Regions from separate parts of the Paenibacillus sp. P22 genome, predicted to be linked through region 2. Evidence: predicted binding sites of a transcription regulator. Region 2 holds the regulator's gene; the other holds the start of a gene.

Region 1 (3,534 bases), on a different contig from region 2:
AACAATTTCCCGGGAGCATTCCTGGACCTGCCTCTGGATCTGATCCTGAGCTGGGCTGCCGCATTGATTACGGTATGGTCGGGCATCGACTACTTCATCAAAAACCGCAATCTCATCCCGGTTGAATAACCGGCTGGACAAGGCCATCGATCCCCTCTGGGATCGGGGGCCTTTCTTGTAAGCTGAAAGGATGGGGCCGCCGGCACCATCCTTCCATTTGCCTTGGAACGCCTGACCGTCATCGAGGAATCTGTGCACGGGCGCGTTCCCGCCGATTGTCCCATTATCAATCATCGCGACAAACCCAATCCCGGAGGAGAAATGCCAACATGAAAGCCGAAATCATCGCGGTCGGAACCGAGCTGCTGCTTGGCCAAATCGTCAACACCAACGCGCGCTACTTGTCCCAAGGGCTGGCAGCCCTGGGCATCGACGTGTTTTTCCAGACGGTCGTCGGCGACAACGCCTCCCGGCTGAAAGAAGCCATTGCAATCGCTTCTTCCCGGGCCGATCTGCTCGTCTTCACGGGAGGCCTGGGGCCGACAATGGACGATCTCACCAAGGATGTGCTTGCCGACATGCTCGGACGCAAGCTGGTGATCCACGAGCCTTCCTTGGCGAGAATGAAATCCTTCTTCGCGAGCCGCGGCGCTCATATGGTGGAGAGCAACCTGAGGCAGGCGAATTCGATCGAGGGAAGCGCCGCACTGGACAACGAAGCGGGACTCGCCGTCGGCAACGCCCTTGAACAGGACGGCATCCGCTATATTCTGCTGCCCGGACCGCCGATGGAGATGAAGCCAATGTTCGAAGGCCCCGCGACAAGCTGGATCCTTCAGGAATACGGCCGTGGAGCGGCGCTTCACTCCCGCATTCTCCGATTTGCCGGCATCGGCGAATCCAAGCTGGAGCATGAGCTGATCGATCTTATCGAAGCCCAGACCGATCCGACGATCGCTCCTTATGCCAAGGAGGGAGAGGTGACGATCCGCCTGTCGTCCAAATCGCCGGATGAAGCGGAGGCTCTGAAGCGGATCGACGATATGGCTGCGACGATCCAGTCCAGGGTCGGCAGCTACCTGTATGCGCAGGAGGATATCCCGCTGGAGGAAGCCGTTCTGCGGCTTCTGCGCGACCGCAGGCACAGGCTCAGCAGCGCCGAGAGCTGCACGGGCGGGCTGTTCGCCGAGCTGATCACCTCGAGGCCCGGCAGCAGCGGAGAGTTCCTGGGAGGCATCGTCACGTACACCAATGCGCTCAAGCATCAGCTGCTCGGCATTCCGTTGGAGATGCTGGAAGGCGCGGGAGCGCCAGGGGCGGTAAGCGAGGCGACGGCAGCCTTGATGGCCCAGCGGGTGTCCGAGACGACCGGCAGCGACTGGGGCGTATCCATAACGGGCGTGGCGGGTCCGGGAGAGTCCGAGGGCAAGCCGGTCGGACTTGTCTACATCGGCATCTCGCGCAAGGGCATGGAAGCTTCCGTATACACGCTGCAAGCCGGCGGCAGCCGGGAAATGGTGCGGCTGCGCGCAGCCAAGCACGCCTTGTACCGGCTGTGGACGCTGCTCAAGGAATCCTGATCCGCCGGGCGTCCGGATGAACATGCCGGCCGCAGCGCCCGCTCGGCTCCGGCTGCATTCCGGGTGCTCTTGTCTGGGCATCGGGAATGGTCTACAATGGAGACAGTTAACGGAAGAACCGTAGCTTGCATTTCGCAGCTGCGGTTCTTTTTTGTCCGGACGCCGCTGCGGATACGGAGGTGGCGCCGCGGACAAAAAAAAGCGAATGTATGTTCGAAAAAAAAGCTTGGCAAACGAATGCAAACAGGCTATGATAGAACTATAAAATGATGAATGAAGGATGTGGATCTCTTGTCAGATCGCCGCGCAGCTTTAGATATGGCTCTCCGCCAAATCGAGAAACAATTCGGAAAAGGCTCCATTATGAAACTAGGCGAGTCCACGCATATGACCGTTGAGACGGTTTCCAGCGGTTCCCTCGCATTAGATATCGCACTCGGCATCGGCGGATTTCCGCGGGGCCGCGTCATTGAAGTATACGGTCCGGAATCCTCCGGCAAGACGACGGTCGCTCTCCATGCAATCGCGGAAGTGCAGCGCACGGGCGGACAAGCCGCCTTCATCGATGCGGAGCATGCGCTCGATCCGCTTTATGCGAGCAAGCTCGGCGTCAACATCGACGAGCTGCTGCTGTCCCAGCCGGACACCGGCGAGCAGGCTCTCGAGATTGCCGAGGCGCTCGTGCGCAGCGGCGCGGTAGACGTCATCGTCATCGACTCCGTCGCCGCTCTCGTGCCGAAGGCCGAGATCGAAGGCGAGATGGGCGATTCCCACGTCGGCCTTCAGGCGCGCCTCATGTCGCAGGCGCTGCGCAAGCTGTCCGGCGCCATCAGCAAGTCGAAGACGATCGCGATCTTCATCAACCAGCTTCGCGAGAAGGTCGGCGTCATGTTCGGCAACCCGGAGACGACTCCCGGCGGCCGCGCCCTGAAGTTCTACTCCAGCGTTCGTCTCGACGTGCGCCGCATCGAGAGCATCAAGCAAGGCAATGATGTCGTGGGCAACCGCACGCGGATCAAAGTCGTGAAGAACAAGGTGGCGCCTCCGTTCAAGCAGGCGGAGATCGACATCATGTACGGAGAAGGGATTTCCCGTCAAGGCAGCATCATCGACATCGGCGTCGAGATGGACATCGTCAACAAGAGCGGCGCTTGGTTCAGCTACAACGGCGACCGCCTTGGTCAAGGCCGCGAGAATGCCAAGCAGTTCCTCAAGGACAACCCTGCCGTAGCGGATACGATCGATGCCAAAATCCGCGAGGCACATAACCTCAATGCAGCCGCCGAACGGGCAGCCGCCGGAATCAATCCTCCCGCAGAGGAAGATGAAGAGCTGGACGAGCTGGAGCTGGACGTTTAAGCCGTCCCGCGAGCATTCCGGGCCAATCTTACATTGAATAGACCGGCCTGACAGGGAAGCACCTCTGAATCGTTCAGAGGTGCTTTTTTGCTCAAGCCATCCGATCGTGGATCAGGGAGGAGGCATCATATGCAGGACAGCAGCGAGAAAGTCGTGACCAAGGTAGAACCCGATTCCCGCAAACGTTCCTATTACTGGATCTGCCTGGATGGGAATGAAGAGCCGGAGTTTTCCGTCCACGAGGATATACTCGTCAAGTATAGATTGCTGAAAGGAAGCGTGCTCAGCAGCGGGGAGCTGGAGGCGATCCAGTCGGAGGGAGACCGGTATAAGGCTTATGCCTCCGGGCTGTATTATGCCGGATTCAAAATGAGGACGGCAAAGGAAATGGCGGATTATCTGAAACGCAAGGAATATATGGAACCGGATATCCGCTATGCGATCGACCGGCTGCAGCAGGAAAAAGTCATCGATGACCGCGATTATGCGAGAATGTACGCCGCCCAGAAGGTGAAGAGCAGCCAGAAAGGGCGCCGGCTGATCCGTCAGGAGCTGGAGCAGCGCGGGGTGTCCAAGCTGACCGCTGGAGAGACGA
Region 2 (3,534 bases):
GGCACCATCTCGCGGTCCATTTCGCGATTCAGGAGGCTGTATTGCGGCTGCACGCTGATGAAGCGCGACCATCCCCGGCTGTCGCTTATCGCGAGCGCCTTCATCATCTGCCAGGACAAGTAATTCGAGCATCCTATGTACCTGATTTTGCCGGCGGAGACGAGATCGTCCAGGGCGCGCAGCGTCTCCTCCAGCGGAGTGGCATGATCCCATACATGGACCTGGTAGAGGTCGATATAATCGGTGCCGAGCCGTTTCAAGCTCGCTTCCACGTTCTGAACGATATGCTTGCGAGACAGTCCGGCTCCGTTGATATGCTCTTCCGTCTGCATGCGGACCTTGGTGGCCAGCACATATTCGTCCCGATTGCCTGCGATCGCCCGTCCGACGATCTCCTCCGATCTGCCGCCGGCGTAGACGTTGGCCGTATCCAGAAAATTGCCGCCCTCGCCGCGAAAATGGTGGATCATGCGAGCCGCTTCTTCTTCAGGCGTCGTATTGCCGAACATCATCGTTCCGAGACACAGCTCCGAGACGGCTAGCCCGCTTTTGCCGAGCAATCGGTATTCCATTTTATTGGCCCCCCTTGTTCTCGTCATCCACCCATTCAATGTTGTCCAGCTGCTGCTTGAAATTGCGCTTGAAATTGGCCAGATACTGCTGTCTGAGCTGCGTCCGTTCTATGACTTCCTCAGGCGTCAGCCCGACAGATTTGTGCTTGCGGGAAAGCTCGTTGATCCTTGCGATCAAGGCATCGATATCCACTCGTCGTTCACCTCTGTTCATTGACGTTTCCTTCTAACTTTGAACTACGGAGAAGAGCTTGTCAAGAAAGCCAAAAAACCCCGGCGATGTCTCCCGGGGCTGATATCTATCGAAATGAAATTAGACTCTCAAAACGGGCGAGGCCTAAAAGAAGCCGTTCAAGATTGCTTGGGAATGATCAAGGTCTGACCCGCCTGCAGATCGGAATCCTTCAGGCCGTTGCGCTGCTTGATCATGAAGACGCTGCGCCTGATGTCATGGGAAAGGCCGGAATTCCCGGCGATGGACCAGAGAGTGTCTCCGCTCGTCACCGTGACGGTCAGCTCGCCCTCAGCTGCGGGGGCGATTCCAGAAGAGCTCGCTCCGGAAAATCCCCAAAAGCTGGAGAAGACCAGAAGGAACAGGAGGATTGACGCTGCATATGGAAGCAGGCGGCGCGGACGTCTGCTCCCGGCTGTCCTTGCCGAGACAGCGGAGGAACGGGGGATGAATCTGGAATCGCCGGGAACTGCTCCGGGACGGAAGCATTCCTTGAGATAATGATGTTCCTGCTTCTTCACTTGCCTGCGGACCGTTGCCTCAGAGCCTCGCTCCGGCGTGCTGTATCCAGATAAAGTCATCATGACCGTTCACTCCCCAAACGTTTGTTCTTATTCCCAGAATAACACGAACATTTGTTTTGGTCAACGCTTATTTGGAACGTATGTTCGCCGATCGGAATCGCCCTATGCGAACGGCTGTTTCTCGAACTTATGTTTGTACGAACTCGGGTTCTGTGCTATACTTTGCCTACATATTTCTTTCTACTAATTTCTAGTTTTGGAGTGATTGCGATGTCTAAAGTGTCCAACCGCCAGCAGGCCATTCTTGACTTCATCAAGAACGAAGTCCGGGACAAAGGCTATCCACCTTCAGTACGTGAGATCGGCGAGGCGGTAGGCCTGGCATCCAGCTCCACGGTGCATGGCCATCTGGACCGCCTGGAGAAGAAGGGCCTGATCCGCCGAGACCCTACCAAGCCGCGCGCCATCGAGATTCTCGACGGCGACGATGCCGCCATGCTGCCCTTTCCCGTCTCGATCAGCCGCGTTCCCGTCGTCGGCAAGGTAACGGCCGGAGTGCCGATCATGGCGACCGAGAACATCGAGGAGTACTTCCCTTTGCCGGCTGACTATGTCGGCGATCACGAGGTGTTCATGCTGAGCGTCGTCGGGGAGAGCATGATCGAAGCGGGCATACATAATGGCGATTACGTCATCGTCCGCCAGCAGCCTTCCGCCAGCAACGGCGATATCGTCGTAGCCATGACGGAAGATGACGAAGCGACGGTCAAGACGTTCTACAAGGAACGCGACCATATTCGGCTTCAGCCCGAGAACGCCTCCATGGAGCCGATCCGGCTCAAGAATGTGACGATTCTCGGCAAGGTAATCGGATTGTTCCGCAATCTTCACTGAGGCATGTCCCTTTTGGGTCAATAGGAAGTCCCTTCCATTACCCCTCCATATCCGGCTTTATTCACCCATTCGCGCACTCTGACAGAGTGCGCGTTTGTTTTTCAAAGGTTCTTATTTTTCGCTGTTGTTCGCTGCTTTTCGCATTGTCATCGAAACTTTTCGTGGAAAAACTCGTTCAGGTAAATATGCTTGGAGCCCGGGTATTGAAAGCTCATGTAGAATCCCGAGGATTCAAGATGAACTCCGGTCAAGTACCGGCTTCGCACATAGGGCCTGATCAATCGGCGGAATCTTTCCTCCTGCCCGCTTCGTATCAGAACCGCCGCCTCCTTGGCGAAGGTGCCGCTGCCGGCCAGCTTCCGGTAGAGCGGCAGCACGGCCGCCGATAGCCTGCGGAGCACAGCTGCCGAAAAAGCGAATTGCGCCGTTCCGGGCGGAATGGTCGTCGCATTCGTGTACGCTCGAACCGGCGGTGGATAGTTGAAGTCCACGAAAAATCCGATGCCGTTCGTACTGAACGAATTGACCGGCGCAAGCGGAGCCTCCTCCTTGAACAGCTTCAACAGCGTATCGAGATCCGCCGCTCGTACTGCAGCGCTCCATTCCTCGGCGAATGGACGGCTTCTAACGAACCGGGCATAAAGCGGCAGCATGCTGGAGGCTGTCCGCGCGAGCACAAGCCCTGACACCCCAGCTCTCGGCTTTGATTGTCTGGCCACGCTCTTCCCCCCTGTTAACGAATCCTAACCGGAATGTTCCGGCAAGATGCCTATGAGTATGAGCCTATGCCGCCCTAAGATTGTCCGAGAACAAGAAAAAACGGCTTGTCCGATCGGACAGCCGCCGTCAAAGCTTATTGGGTTGATCTGCACTCTCTCATAATTGCTTTGTCATAAATACGCTATTTGGGTCTTCCTCATAGCCAGAGAACGGCCCGCATTCGATAAAGCCGAAGGACGCATACAAATCGCGGGCCGGAACAAAGGCATCCATGGAGCCTGTCTCCAAGCTGATTCGAGCATAACCCCTTCGTTTGGCTTCCTGGATAATATGATCAAGAAGCTTTCGGGCAACGCCCTTGCGCAAATGTCTCGAAGCCGTCCTCATGGACTTGAGCTCGCCATGGCTGGCGTCGAGCTCCTTGAGAGCGCCGCATCCGAGCAATTCCCCCTCTTCCCAGACGCTCCAGAAAGTGATTTCCGGCTTTTTCAATTCATTCAAGTCCAACGCGTGAATGCTTTCAGGAGGAGAATTTTCGGCCATCCCCCGGAGATGCTCCCCGATCAAAGCCCGGACATCAGGCCCGTTTAAG

The links. Region 2 encodes LexA, which represses DNA repair genes until DNA is damaged. Its sites were predicted from a motif close to CGAACATATGTTCG; they were not measured.
Region 1: the regulator LexA is predicted to act here: its motif matches at 1,783-1,796, upstream of recA (recombinase RecA).

Annotation. Positions count from the first base shown of each region.
Region 1 covers NZ_CBRA020000082.1:14,929-18,462, reverse strand. The annotation lists gene pgsA (CDP-diacylglycerol--glycerol-3-phosphate 3-phosphatidyltransferase) at 1-129, shown strand, start outside; gene BN871_RS12855 (competence/damage-inducible protein A) at 330-1,580, shown strand; gene recA (recombinase RecA) at 1,872-2,939, shown strand; gene BN871_RS12845 (RecX family transcriptional regulator) at 3,069-3,534, shown strand, end outside.
Region 2 covers NZ_CBRA020000064.1:54,037-57,570, forward strand. The annotation lists gene BN871_RS10725 (aldo/keto reductase) at 1-572, opposite strand, end outside; gene BN871_RS10730 (DUF896 domain-containing protein) at 574-786, opposite strand; gene BN871_RS10735 (LysM peptidoglycan-binding domain-containing protein) at 924-1,388, opposite strand; gene lexA (transcriptional repressor LexA) at 1,599-2,222, shown strand; gene BN871_RS10745 (hypothetical protein) at 2,369-2,941, opposite strand; gene BN871_RS10750 (GNAT family N-acetyltransferase) at 3,099-3,534, opposite strand, start outside.